3 regions of the Planococcus versutus genome follow, and region 1 is predicted to be linked to each of the others. Evidence: a T-box and tRNA genes for the amino acid it is inferred to sense, from the RefSeq annotation. Region 1 holds a T-box; the other regions hold tRNA genes.
The links. The T-box of region 1 lies ahead of alaS (alanine--tRNA ligase). A T-box ahead of a tRNA ligase gene usually reads a tRNA of that ligase, here a tRNA-Ala.
Positions count from the first base shown of each region.

Region 1 (4,482 bases):
GTTTCTTGCACGATCACGCTGAGCTTGCATCGCTGCTTCAAAGCCTTCATGGTCGATGCTCATGCCTTCTTCTTCTGCATATTCCTCAGTCAATTCAACTGGAAAGCCATACGTGTCGTACAAACGAAATGCATCTTCACCCGGGATTTCAGTTTGCCCGTCTGCTTTTTGTTTTTCTACTACCGAAGACAAAATCGCTAAGCCGTCATGAAGCGTTTCGTGGAAACGTTGTTCTTCTAGTTTCATCACACGAACGATAAAGTCTTGTTTGTCGTTTACTTCGGGGTAGAAGCTCTTCATAATGTCTCCAACCACTGGTACTAGTTCAAACAAGAATGGTTTTTCAACGCCTAATTTTTTCGCATAACGAACTGCGCGACGTAATAAACGACGTAACACATAACCGCGTCCCTCGTTAGATGGAAGTGCTCCGTCACCAATCGCAAATGCAACCGTACGGATGTGGTCGGCAATCACTTTAAACGCCATATCCATATCCGCATCTTCGCCGTACGTTTTCCCTGAAATTTCTTCTGTTTTTCGGATAATCGGTACGAATAAATCCGTGTCGTAGTTGGTTGGTACGTCTTGAGCCACACAAGCCATGCGCTCTAAGCCCATTCCTGTATCGATATTTTGTTTAGGCAGCAATGTGTAGGTGTGATCTGAGTTGTGGTTGAATTGCGAGAACACCAAGTTCCAAATTTCCAAATAACGATTATTTTCGCCACCTGGATAAAGTTCAGGATCAGTCAAATCGTTGCCATAGCTTTCGCCGCGATCGTAGAAAATTTCAGAGTTCGGACCACTTGGGCCTTCGCCGATATCCCAAAAATTCCCTTCTAAACGAATGATGCGCTCCGCAGGTACACCCACTTCATTTAACCAAATCGCATATGCTTCTTCGTCTTCTGGATGAACTGTTACAGAAAGTTTTTCAGCATCAAAACCGATCCATTTGTCGTCCGTTAAAAATTCCCAAGCCCAGTGAATCGCTTCGGTTTTAAAGTATTCGCCAATTGAAAAGTTCCCAAGCATTTCGAAAAACGTATGATGACGCGCTGTTTTCCCGACGTTTTCAATATCATTTGTGCGAATAGATTTCTGTGCGTTTACGATTCGTGGATTATTTGGAATGACGCGACCATCAAAGTATTTCTTCAATGTAGCAACACCACTGTTAATCCATAACAAAGAAGGATCTTCAAAAGGCACAAGCGGTGCACTTGGCTCCTGATCGTGACCTTTTTCTTTAAAGAAATCGATATACATTTGTCTAATATCTTCAGCTTTTAAATGTTTCATGTGTTTTTCCTCCTCAACATAATAAAAAGCCCTCATCCCAAAAAAGGGACGAAGGCTTTATTTCGCGGTACCACCCTAGTTACACAAAGCAGAACGCTCTGTGTCTCTCGAACACCTTAACGCGGTTCAACGGCAGGAATTAGCTGCACTCCAGAGTAGCTTTCTAAAATCGAATGTCGTCGGAGTCTTTCAGCCTAGGATTCCATTTCTTTTCGAATGCGATTTTATACTGTCTCCATCAATGTGTTTGTCTATCAGTCTAATTTGAATTATAGAAAAAGCTTTGCGTGATGTCAATAGCGACGTGAAGAAATCGCTCCAGGCGGACGCTTTCCGGGGGCACTGCTTCAGCCACTTCCCTCGCCGCGCTCAGTCCAGGCTCTTCAGCTCGTGCTGTCTCCCCAGGAGTCGCCGCCTTACACTCTTTCTTCTAAAAGTTAAATCTTAAGGTATGTAGCAAAATAGCGCAGACTCCTGCGGGAAAGCGAAGCTATTTTGTGGAATACCTTCTTCACAACTAACTTTTATGCTTCCATAAAATTTTGTGGCGTGATGCCTTCCATACCGATCATTGGGTGAACAGTGTGAACGTTTTCAACGGTTAGGCTAATAGGTCCGCTTTGTTTTGTCTGTGCAAGTTGTTTTGTTTGTTCTTCGGTTTTTGGTTCGTCAGTCGCGACCGCTAAGCGACTTTTCAATGTAGTCATGCGTTGCGCGTCGTCTGTACGTTCGACACCATAACGAAAAACACCTGGGTCGCCGCATAAAATGAGAAAATCTTTACTTCGCGTGATGCCCGTGTATAGTAAATTGCGACGTAGCATTTTCATGTAGCCACGCACAATTGGCATGATGACAGTTGGAAATTCAGAGCCTTGTGATTTGTGAATCGAGCAGCAATACGCTAACGTTAATTGGTTTAAGTCGCTGCGTTCATAAGTTACTTCAATTCCATCAAATGAAGCGACTAACATATCTTGCTTTTCGACGGTTTCTTTTGCTCGCATAATAGCCACAACTTCGCCCATATCTCCGTTAAAGACATTGCTTTCAGGCTGGTTGACCAGTTGCAAAATTTTATCACCAATGCGATATGTAATATCGCCAAATACCAGTTCTTTACGTTTGCCGTCAGGATTTGAATTGACCAATTCTTGGATCAATCGATTTAAAGCGTCAATTCCTGCTGGTCCTTTGTACATGGGTGCTAGTACTTGAATATCTTTTATCGAATGACCTTTTGATAAAGCGCTTTTAACTACTTTTTCAACTACTGTCGGAATCTGGTCTATACCTGCTTTAATGAAAGAACGATCCGCTGTTTTTGCGGTAATGTCTTCTGGCAATTGCCCTTTTTTCATTTGATGTGCCAGTTCGATAATTGATGAGCCTGACGACTGTCGATAAATATCCGTTAATTCAACAGTTGGAATTCGTTTTGATTCTAGTAAATCGCGCAATACTTGACCAGGTCCGACTGGCGGCAATTGATCTTGGTCGCCAACAAAAATCAATTGGGCGTCTTCCGGTACAGCTTTTAACAATTGATGTGCGAGCCACGTATCAACCATCGACATTTCATCGATAATAATCAATTTGCCTTCAATTTCTTTTTCTGTTTCTTCGTCTTTTTCTTGACCATTAAATCCAAGCAAACGGTGAATGGTCATAGCTGGCAAATCAGTAGATTCACTCAACCGTTTAGCCGCCCGTCCAGTTGGTGCTGCAAGAATAATCGGAAAAGGTTCTTTTTTCTTTGCGTATTCTTTAGGGTCGAGTGATAATCCGTGAAGCTCGGCGTAAATTTCTACAAGTCCACGAACAACGGTTGTTTTCCCAGTACCTGGTCCTCCTGTTAAAATCATAACAGATGAGTTAATGCTATTTTCGATTGCTTCAACTTGCGTCTCAGCATAATTTACTCCAAGACGTTCTTCAGCTTCGCCAAGTGCTTTTCGCACTTCTGAACTCGGAAATTTTGCGCGATTTTCTTGTTCAGCCAGCAATGTTTCTAATTTTGTCGCAATGCCCACTTCCGAATAATAAAGTGATGGCAAGTAGAGCCGTGTTTCTTCTCCAGCCACTTTGCCTTCTTCATTTAATTCAATTGCCGCTTTTGAAATCGCATCAATTGAAATTTCTTCTTGTTGCCGTGCTTCAAGCATTTCTTTAACTACTGGAATTAACGTTTGGGCATCTACAAACACGTGTCCATCAGACAAAGAAGCTTGATTGAGAATATGCAAAATCGAGGCTTTGATGCGGTCAGGGTGACTACCCGTAATGCCGAGTTTCATCCCTAATTCATCGGCACGTTGAAAACCAATTCCTTCGATTTCTTCAATAAGCTGAAATGGATTTTTGGTCAAAATGTCGATAGTTTCTTCACGGTATGCTTGATAAATACGCATGCCAACTTGTGGACCAAAGCCCCAATCATTTAGTTGAATCATTACGCGTTCAAGACCTAGGTTCATTTGTAAAGTTGCGCGAATTGTGTCTTTTTTGTCAGCAGATAACCTCGGAACTTTATCGAGTGAATCAGGGTCTTCTAAAATCTTTTTGATCGCGTCTTTGCCTAGTTTTTTAACGATAGTTTCCGCCGTTTTCCGGCCAATGCCGTTAAACATATCACTTGATAAATAATGAATGATGCCTTGTTCGGTTTCAGGTACTTCTTTTGTAAAAGTTTCCACTTGAAATTGAACGCCGTAACGCGGATGATTTTTTACGACTCCTGTAAAACGGTACTGTTCTTCAAGCGTCAACGCCGGAAAATAGCCAGATACAATAATTTCTTTTTCAGTATAAGGGGTGTTGGTTTCTTGGATTTTCACTTTGGCTATGGAGAATAAGTTTTGGGGATTGTGAAAAATCGAGACGACAGGACGCCCTAATACAAATTGCTTTTCTTCTTGAAATAAATCGATTTGTCCGGTCATTTCTGTCGTCTCCTCTTCACATAGCTATTGTAATGTTGTTGCAATCATATCGTATGCATAGCGCGCCATTTCGTTGTGCTCGTCTAACGTATACGCTTGTTTCAAATGATACATAGCATCTTCTGTACGATTTGTCGAAACCGCATAAAGGACGCCTAAATTATAATGTGCGTCTGAATGATTTTGTTGCTGTTTGATGACTTGAAGAAATTGAGGTTCTGCGAGTTCAAACAAT
Region 1 is NZ_CP016540.2:1,408,662-1,413,143, reverse strand. Features, by position in the region: gene alaS (alanine--tRNA ligase) at 1-1,305, opposite strand, end outside; T-box leader at 1,347-1,556, opposite strand; gene recD2 (SF1B family DNA helicase RecD2) at 1,830-4,247, opposite strand; gene I858_RS07130 (tetratricopeptide repeat protein) at 4,272-4,482, opposite strand, start outside.

Region 2 (4,482 bases), 1.3 Mb from region 1:
CCTTAGATTCCGGAGCGCCAGCTTCGGCGGAGGCGTCAGTGGGATACTACCCTGGTTGTATTGAAATTCTAACCCACAAGCCTGATCGGCTTGGGAGACAGTGTCAGGCGGGCAGTTTGACTGGGGCGGTCGCCTCCTAAAGAGTAACGGAGGCGCCCAAAGGTTCCCTCAGAATGGTTGGAAATCATTCGCAGAGTGTAAAGGCAGAAGGGAGCTTGACTGCGAGACGTACATGTCGAGCAGGGTCGAAAGACGGGCTTAGTGATCCGGTGGTTCCGCATGGAAGGGCCATCGCTCAACGGATAAAAGCTACCCCGGGGATAACAGGCTTATCTCCCCCAAGAGTCCACATCGACGGGGAGGTTTGGCACCTCGATGTCGGCTCATCGCATCCTGGGGCTGTAGTCGGTCCCAAGGGTTGGGCTGTTCGCCCATTAAAGCGGTACGCGAGCTGGGTTCAGAACGTCGTGAGACAGTTCGGTCCCTATCCGTCGCGGGCGCAGGAAATTTGAGAGGAGCTGTCCTTAGTACGAGAGGACCGGGATGGACACACCGCTGGTGTACCAGTTGTTCTGCCAAGGGCATCGCTGGGTAGCTATGTGTGGCCGGGATAAGTGCTGAAAGCATCTAAGCACGAAGCCCCCTCAAGATGAGATTTCCCATTGCGCAAGCAAGTAAGATCCCTCAAAGACGATGAGGTAGATAGGTTCGAGGTGGAAGCGTGGCGACACGTGCAGCTGACGAATACTAATCGATCGAGGACTTAACCAACAAACTGTACGCGAATCATGCACGATTTGTTTCACCTGTCGTTTATCCAGTTTTGAGTGAACAAGCACTCAATTAAAATAGTCCAGTGATGATGGCAAAGAGGCCACACCCGTTCCCATCTCGAACACGGCAGTTAAGCTCTTTTGCGCCGATGGTAGTTGGGGGTTTCCCCCTGTGAGAGTAGGACGTCGCTGGGCTATTCTATGTTTATTTTTTTTGTTCCTCATGATTCTTTTACCTTGCTTCCATAGCTCAGCAGGTAGAGTGCTTCCATGGTAAGGAAGAGGTCACCGGTTCGAATCCGGTTGGAAGCTTTTCTTTTTTTAGAGTTTCTAAATAGGAAGTTAAAAAATGAGTTAATTTAGGCCCCTTGGTCAAGCGGTTAAGACACCGCCCTTTCACGGCGGTAACACGGGTTCGAATCCCGTAGGGGTCACCATATTTGGAGGATTAGCTCAGCTGGGAGAGCATCTGCCTTACAAGCAGAGGGTCGGCGGTTCGATCCCGTCATCCTCCACCACTTTTTTCGTAAATTTATACGGTGGGGTAGCGAAGTGGCTAAACGCGGCGGACTGTAAATCCGCTCCTTCGGGTTCGGCAGTTCGAATCTGCCCCCCACCACCAGTTTTCTTATAGTAATTAATGGGGTATAGCCAAGCGGTAAGGCAACGGGTTTTGATCCCGTCATGCCCTGGTTCGAATCCAGGTACCCCAGCCATTTTTACTGTGAGCCATTAGCTCAGCTGGTAGAGCATCTGACTTTTAATCAGAGGGTCGAAGGTTCGAATCCTTCATGGCTCATTCTTTTAACATCCTTGCGCCTGTTCAGCGCGGGGCCTTAGCTCAGCTGGGAGAGCGCGTCGCTGGCAGTGACGAGGTCAGGGGTTCGAGCCCCCTAGGCTCCATTGTTCCATGTGTATTTGTACTATCCATGTGTAAAACCCCGTATCCATGTATTTGGATACGGGGTTTTTTTAGGTTTTGATGTATTCGGACTGTGGGCGGAAAATGACGTTGTGTTCTTGTTGTTCGAGTGCATGTGCTGTCCAACCTACAATACGTGCACTGCTGAAGGTGGGTGTAAACAATTCGGTAGGCATCGCGATCGAGCGCATAATAGCAGCGGCATAAAATTCTACATTGGTGTACAGTGCACGACCGGGTTTTCGTTCATTTAGCTTATCGGTGATAACGGCTTCTGCAGCAACTGCTAAATCAAGCCATGGATCTTCTCCATGAAGGTCGAGACACTTTTCTCGGAGGATGATGGATCGCGGATCTTCTGTACGGTAGATTCGGTGACCAAAGCCCATTATTTTTTCTCCTCGATTTAATTTTTCTTCAATAACTGGAACAATGCGGTCTTCTGTTTTTATGGTGTCTAGTAAATCAATGACGCCTGAAGGAGCCCCACCGTGAAGAGGACCTTTCATCGTTCCAAGCGCAGAAGTAATCGCTGACACTAAATCAGACTCGGTAGAAATGGTGACGCGCGCTGCAAATGTTGAAGCATTCATGCCATGTTCCATCGTTAGTTTTAAATAAGTATCAAGTGCTTCCGTTTGTACTGGTGAAGGTTGTTGTCTACTGATCATCCATAGGTAGTTGGCTGTATGTCCCAAATCGTCTCTTGGTTCAACAGCTTCAAGCTCGTGTTGAAAGCGATAAAACGCCGCTGTCATTACAGGCAATGCTGCTGTTAATGCAATAGCTTGTTGTTGTGAAGAAAGCGTTAGAAAATTAGTATCTGGATATGCGGATATCAATGTTCGCATAGCATCCATCAACGAAATTTCTTTTGGTAAAAGCTTCGTAATTTCAACAATATGTGTCGGCAGTTTCCGGTAGCTGAGTAACTGTTTAGACAAATGAGTTAGTTGTTGCGCATTTGGCCACTGACCAAACCAAAGAAAATAAGCTGTTTCCTCGAATGATTTATCTCGAACAACTGTTTCTATGCGTTCGCCTCGGTATCGCAGTTCTCCTAAATCTCCATCTACAGAAGCAATAGCAGTTTGAACGGCTACTACGCCTTTTAATCCTGGTTGAAACATCAGAATTCCTCCTTTTTCTTTTAGTTTACTCTCGTTATTTGATAATAAAAATTAAAGATATATAATTGAGACAATTAAGAAAAGTAATCGGAATGAGGGATGTCATGGAAGTTCAGTGGTTGAGAACCTTTGTGGATGCTGCAGAAACGTTAAACTTCAGAATGACGTCAGAACGACTGATGATGTCACAACCCAGTGTGACTGTTCATATTCGGTTATTAGAAGAAAACTTAGGTCTTCTTTTGTTCAAGCGCAGCAACAACCGGGTATCGTTAACAGAAGAAGGAAGGTATTTCAAAGAAAAAGCCGAAAAAGTACTAAAGCAATTAGATAACAGTATCGAAGCGGTGCATTCTTTTTCTCAAGGGTACCGAAAAAAATGGACACTAGCCATTTCACCTTTAATGGCAGAAACTGTTTTGCCTTATGTACTAAAGTCATTTACACAACAACATCCGCAAGTAGAGTTGGTGATTCGTGTAGAAGAATCTAGTGATATTGAAGAATTGGTTGAAACAGAACAAGTGTCGGCTGGCATTTCGGCTTTGCCGCCGATCGGTCGTCTGATTGAGCCACTTATCGTATACAACGATCCATTGCTGTTTGTTTTACCAAGAGATGCTTATGATGATGAGACAGGACCAGTCGTTTCAGTAGAACAAGCTTTACGAAGTGCAACATTGTTTACGCATCATCATCCTGTTTTTTGGGAAGAGTTATTAGGAATCCTGCGATTGCATGTACCTGGTATTCGCACCATGAAAGTGACGCAAGCCCATATCGTTAAACGATTTGTTCAAGAAGGACTGGGTACTTCGTTTTTGCCAAAGTCGATAGTTCGGCGAGAACTAGTAGAAGGTCGATTAATGGAAGTCCATTTTGATTTGTTTCCGTTGCCCGTCGTTTCTACTTATTTTCTGGTAAAGCAAATGGGCTCACTGGAGCAAGATTTTATTGAACGTATTCAGTCGGTGTATTTTAGTTAGAAGGAGAGATTGAAATGATGATTGAGTCTAATGGCATTCGGTTACGGTTATTGAAAAGAGAGGATTTTGAAGCGTTATGGGCTTTGTATGACCCTAAGATTTTTGAACACATGCTCAGTCAAGTAGAGAGCTTTGAAGACTTGGTTGCGTGGTTAGAATCCGGATTAAACCAGTCAAATGTACTAATTTTCGTTGTAGAAAAGCCTGAAACGGCTGAAATTGTCGGTACAACACGCATATATGCAATTGATGAAGCCAATAAAAGCTGCGAAATTGGTTCAACATTTTATGCGCAATCTGCTCAAAGAACGCATGTAAACACAGCGGTTAAGCGAGCTTTGCTTAGTTATTGTTTTGAAGAGCGGGATATGATTCGTGTGCAATTTAAGACAGATGCTGAAAATGTGCGTTCACAGAAGTCGATTGAACGCATCGGTGCGGTTAAAGAAGGCGTGCTTCGCAATGAACGTATTCGCTCGACGGGTAAGCCGAGAGACGCTGTGGTGTATTCAATTATCGACAGTGACTGGCTGAAAGTGAAAAAAGACTTGGAGAAAAAAGCGAATAAATATACGTAAATTTGTTTGGTTGAGCCAAATAGACCTTAGCGGTTACAATAAGTCTATCTTGCTAAGGGGGTATAAAATAATGAATAAATTAAATATTTCTAT
Region 2 is NZ_CP016540.2:155,643-160,124, forward strand. Features, by position in the region: rRNA gene I858_RS00820 (23S ribosomal RNA) at 1-771, shown strand, start outside; rRNA gene rrf (5S ribosomal RNA) at 853-968, shown strand; tRNA gene I858_RS00830 (tRNA-Thr) at 1,013-1,085, shown strand; tRNA gene I858_RS00835 (tRNA-Glu) at 1,136-1,210, shown strand; tRNA gene I858_RS00840 (tRNA-Val) at 1,216-1,291, shown strand; tRNA gene I858_RS00845 (tRNA-Tyr) at 1,312-1,395, shown strand; tRNA gene I858_RS00850 (tRNA-Gln) at 1,415-1,489, shown strand; tRNA gene I858_RS00855 (tRNA-Lys) at 1,500-1,572, shown strand; tRNA gene I858_RS00860 (tRNA-Ala) at 1,604-1,676, shown strand; gene I858_RS00865 (citrate synthase/methylcitrate synthase) at 1,746-2,825, opposite strand; gene I858_RS00870 (LysR family transcriptional regulator) at 2,930-3,811, shown strand; gene I858_RS00875 (GNAT family N-acetyltransferase) at 3,826-4,389, shown strand; gene rocF (arginase) at 4,460-4,482, shown strand, end outside.
Region 2: it encodes a tRNA-Ala, which carries the amino acid that the T-box ahead of alaS (alanine--tRNA ligase) is inferred to sense. The anticodon was not compared.

Region 3 (4,482 bases), 1.3 Mb from region 1:
GATGGCAAGAGGTTTACCTCAGAGTCCCTGATTTCACACTGCCAAGAAAAGCCTCTAGCGAGGCGGGAGGTGCCCGTACCGCAAACCGACACAGGTAGGCGAGAAGAGAATTCTAAGGTGAGCGAGTGAACTCTCGTTAAGGAACTCGGCAAAATGACCCCGTAACTTCGGGAGAAGGGGTGCTCTGGTAGGGTGAATAGCCCGAGAGAGCCGCAGTGAATAGGCCCAGGCGACTGTTTAGCAAAAACACAGGTCTCTGCAAAACCGTAAGGTGACGTATAGGGGCTGACGCCTGCCCGGTGCTGGAAGGTTAAGAGGAGTGCTTAGCGCAAGCGAAGGTGCGAATTGAAGCCCCAGTAAACGGCGGCCGTAACTATAACGGTCCTAAGGTAGCGAAATTCCTTGTCGGGTAAGTTCCGACCCGCACGAAAGGCGTAACGATCTGGGCACTGTCTCAACGAGAGACTCGGTGAAATTATAGTACCTGTGAAGATGCAGGTTACCCGCGACAGGACGGAAAGACCCCGTGGAGCTTTACTGTAGCCTGATATTGAATTTTGGTGCAACTTGTACAGAATAGGTAGGAGCCTTAGATTCCGGAGCGCCAGCTTCGGCGGAGGCGTCAGTGGGATACTACCCTGGTTGTATTGAAATTCTAACCCACAAGCCTGATCGGCTTGGGAGACAGTGTCAGGCGGGCAGTTTGACTGGGGCGGTCGCCTCCTAAAGAGTAACGGAGGCGCCCAAAGGTTCCCTCAGAATGGTTGGAAATCATTCGCAGAGTGTAAAGGCAGAAGGGAGCTTGACTGCGAGACGTACATGTCGAGCAGGGTCGAAAGACGGGCTTAGTGATCCGGTGGTTCCGCATGGAAGGGCCATCGCTCAACGGATAAAAGCTACCCCGGGGATAACAGGCTTATCTCCCCCAAGAGTCCACATCGACGGGGAGGTTTGGCACCTCGATGTCGGCTCATCGCATCCTGGGGCTGTAGTCGGTCCCAAGGGTTGGGCTGTTCGCCCATTAAAGCGGTACGCGAGCTGGGTTCAGAACGTCGTGAGACAGTTCGGTCCCTATCCGTCGCGGGCGCAGGAAATTTGAGAGGAGCTGTCCTTAGTACGAGAGGACCGGGATGGACACACCGCTGGTGTACCAGTTGTTCTGCCAAGGGCATCGCTGGGTAGCTATGTGTGGCCGGGATAAGTGCTGAAAGCATCTAAGCACGAAGCCCCCTCAAGATGAGATTTCCCATTGCGCAAGCAAGTAAGATCCCTCAAAGACGATGAGGTAGATAGGTTCGAGGTGGAAGCGTGGCGACACGTGCAGCTGACGAATACTAATCGATCGAGGACTTAACCAACAAACTGTACGCGAATCATGCACGATTTGTTTCACCTGTCGTTTATCCAGTTTTGAAAGAATAAGTACAAGTTTTTGAAAAAAAGCTTGAAAATACCAGGAGTACTGGTATACTAAATCTTGTCTTTCGAAAAAAATAGTCCAGTGATGATGGCAAAGAGGCCACACCCGTTCCCATCTCGAACACGGCAGTTAAGCTCTTTTGCGCCGATGGTAGTTGGGGGTTTCCCCCTGTGAGAGTAGGACGTCGCTGGGCAATACATATTGGAGGATTAGCTCAGCTGGGAGAGCATCTGCCTTACAAGCAGAGGGTCGGCGGTTCGATCCCGTCATCCTCCACCATTTTTTTGCCGGAGTAGCTCAGTTGGTAGAGCAACTGACTTGTAATCAGTAGGTCGAGGGTTCGACTCCTTTCTCCGGCACCACTCATGTAAATGAGCCATTAGCTCAGCTGGTAGAGCATCTGACTTTTAATCAGAGGGTCGAAGGTTCGAATCCTTCATGGCTCACCATTTTAATTTAATAATTGCCACGCGGGTGTGGCGGAACTGGCAGACGCACTAGACTTAGGATCTAGCGCCTTCGGGCGTGGGGGTTCGACTCCCTTCACCCGCACCATTTTTGCGGAAGTAGTTCAGTGGTAGAACGCCACCTTGCCAAGGTGGAGGTCGCGAGTTCGAACCTCGTCTTCCGCTCCAATTTTTAATCTTTATCGACCCTAAGCCGGGGTGGCGGAACTGGCAGACGCACAGGACTTAAAATCCTGCGGTAGGTGACTACCGTACCGGTTCGATTCCGGTCCTCGGCACCATCTTTTCACAAAACAGTGAATAGCATCATATGCGCCCGTAGCTCAATTGGATAGAGTACTTGACTACGAATCAAGCGGTTAGAGGTTCGAGTCCTCTCGGGCGCACCATAATTTTTACATCCAGCATCTCAAGTTCGGGAAGTAGCTCAGCTTGGTAGAGCACTTGGTTTGGGACCAAGGGGTCGCAGGTTCGAATCCTGTCTTCCCGACCAAACAATGGGGCCTTAGCTCAGCTGGGAGAGCGCCTGCCTTGCACGCAGGAGGTCAGCGGTTCGATCCCGCTAGGCTCCACCATTTTGATAGTTGAACCTTGAAAACTGAACAGCAAAACGTCAACGAAAGACGTCACGAGAACCTCGGTGTGAGCACGGCTTTTGCAAAGGTTGCCTTTTGCAAAGGTTGCCTTTGGCAAACAGAGCAAAGTTGTTTTTCATCTCGGTGTGCGTGACGAAAATTTACTGATCAGCATTTTGTAGATCAAGCCATCTTCGGATGGTGCCAGCAACAACTAGAGCAGTCAAATGTTCTCTATAATGGAGAGTTTGATCCTGGCTCAGGACGAACGCTGGCGGCGTGCCTAATACATGCAAGTCGAGCGGAACCATTGGAGCTTGCTCCTTTGGTTTAGCGGCGGACGGGTGAGTAACACGTGGGCAACCTGCCCTGCAGATCGGGATAACTCCGGGAAACCGGTGCTAATACCGAATAGTTTGCGGCCTCTCCTGAGGCTGCACGGAAAGACGGTCTCGGCTGTCACTGCAGGATGGGCCCGCGGCGCATTAGCTAGTTGGTGGGGTAATGGCCTACCAAGGCAACGATGCGTAGCCGACCTGAGAGGGTGATCGGCCACACTGGGACTGAGACACGGCCCAGACTCCTACGGGAGGCAGCAGTAGGGAATCTTCCGCAATGGACGAAAGTCTGACGGAGCAACGCCGCGTGAGTGACGAAGGTTTTCGGATCGTAAAACTCTGTTGTGAGGGAAGAACAAGTGCCAAGTAACTACTGGCACCTTGACGGTACCTCACCAGAAAGCCACGGCTAACTACGTGCCAGCAGCCGCGGTAATACGTAGGTGGCAAGCGTTGTCCGGAATTATTGGGCGTAAAGCGCGCGCAGGCGGTTCTTTAAGTCTGATGTGAAAGCCCACGGCTCAACCGTGGAGGGTCATTGGAAACTGGAGAACTTGAGTACAGAAGAGGAAAGTGGAATTCCATGTGTAGCGGTGAAATGCGTAGAGATGTGGAGGAACACCAGTGGCGAAGGCGACTTTCTGGTCTGTAACTGACGCTGAGGCGCGAAAGCGTGGGGAGCAAACAGGATTAGATACCCTGGTAGTCCACGCCGTAAACGATGAGTGCTAAGTGTTAGGGGGTTTCCGCCCCTTAGTGCTGCAGCTAACGCATTAAGCACTCCGCCTGGGGAGTACGGCCGCAAGGCTGAAACTCAAAGGAATTGACGGGGGCCCGCACAAGCGGTGGAGCATGTGGTTTAATTCGAAGCAACGCGAAGAACCTTACCAGGTCTTGACATCCCACTGCCCGGTGTAGAGATACACTTTTCCCTTCGGGGACAGTGGTGACAGGTGGTGCATGGTTGTCGTCAGCTCGTGTCGTGAGATGTTGGGTTAAGTCCCGCAACGAGCGCAACCCTTGATCTTAGTTGCCAGCATTTAGTTGGGCACTCTAAGGTGACTGCCGGTGACAAACCGGAGGAAGGTGGGGATGACGTCAAATCATCATGCCCCTTATGACCTGGGCTACACACGTGCTACAATGGACGGTACAAAGGGTTGCCAACCCGCGAGGGGGAGCTAATCCCAGAAAACCGTTCTCAGTTCGGATTGTAGGCTGCAACTCGCCTGCATGAAGCCGGAATCGCTAGTAATCGTGGATCAGCATGCCACGGTGAATACGTTCCCGGGCCTTGTACACACCGCCCGTCACACCACGAGAGTTTGTAACACCCGAAGTCGGTGAGGTAACCCTTGTGGAGCCAGCCGCCGAAGGTGGGACGGATGATTGGGGTGAAGTCGTAACAAGGTAGCCGTATCGGAAGGTGCGGCTGGATCACCTCCTTTCTAAGGATAAATTCGGAACCGGGCGCCTTAGGTGCTCCGGGGTTGACGTTTTGCGTTCAGTTTTGAAGGTTCATCTTCAGGCGGCAACGCCTTTTTTTGTGACTTTCAGACTTGTTCTTTGAAAACTGGATAAAACGACATTGAAACAAATGAAACATGGATTCAAAGTACGCGTGGCACATGTTGCCACAACTTTTTAATTAACCAGTGGTTAAGTTAGAAAGGGCGCACGGT
Region 3 is NZ_CP016540.2:78,995-83,476, forward strand. Features, by position in the region: rRNA gene I858_RS00360 (23S ribosomal RNA) at 1-1,358, shown strand, start outside; rRNA gene rrf (5S ribosomal RNA) at 1,498-1,613, shown strand; tRNA gene I858_RS00370 (tRNA-Val) at 1,624-1,699, shown strand; tRNA gene I858_RS00375 (tRNA-Thr) at 1,707-1,782, shown strand; tRNA gene I858_RS00380 (tRNA-Lys) at 1,794-1,869, shown strand; tRNA gene I858_RS00385 (tRNA-Leu) at 1,891-1,975, shown strand; tRNA gene I858_RS00390 (tRNA-Gly) at 1,981-2,055, shown strand; tRNA gene I858_RS00395 (tRNA-Leu) at 2,080-2,168, shown strand; tRNA gene I858_RS00400 (tRNA-Arg) at 2,200-2,276, shown strand; tRNA gene I858_RS00405 (tRNA-Pro) at 2,304-2,380, shown strand; tRNA gene I858_RS00410 (tRNA-Ala) at 2,387-2,462, shown strand; rRNA gene I858_RS00415 (16S ribosomal RNA) at 2,699-4,248, shown strand; rRNA gene I858_RS00420 (23S ribosomal RNA) at 4,458-4,482, shown strand, end outside.
Region 3: it encodes a tRNA-Ala, which carries the amino acid that the T-box ahead of alaS (alanine--tRNA ligase) is inferred to sense. The anticodon was not compared.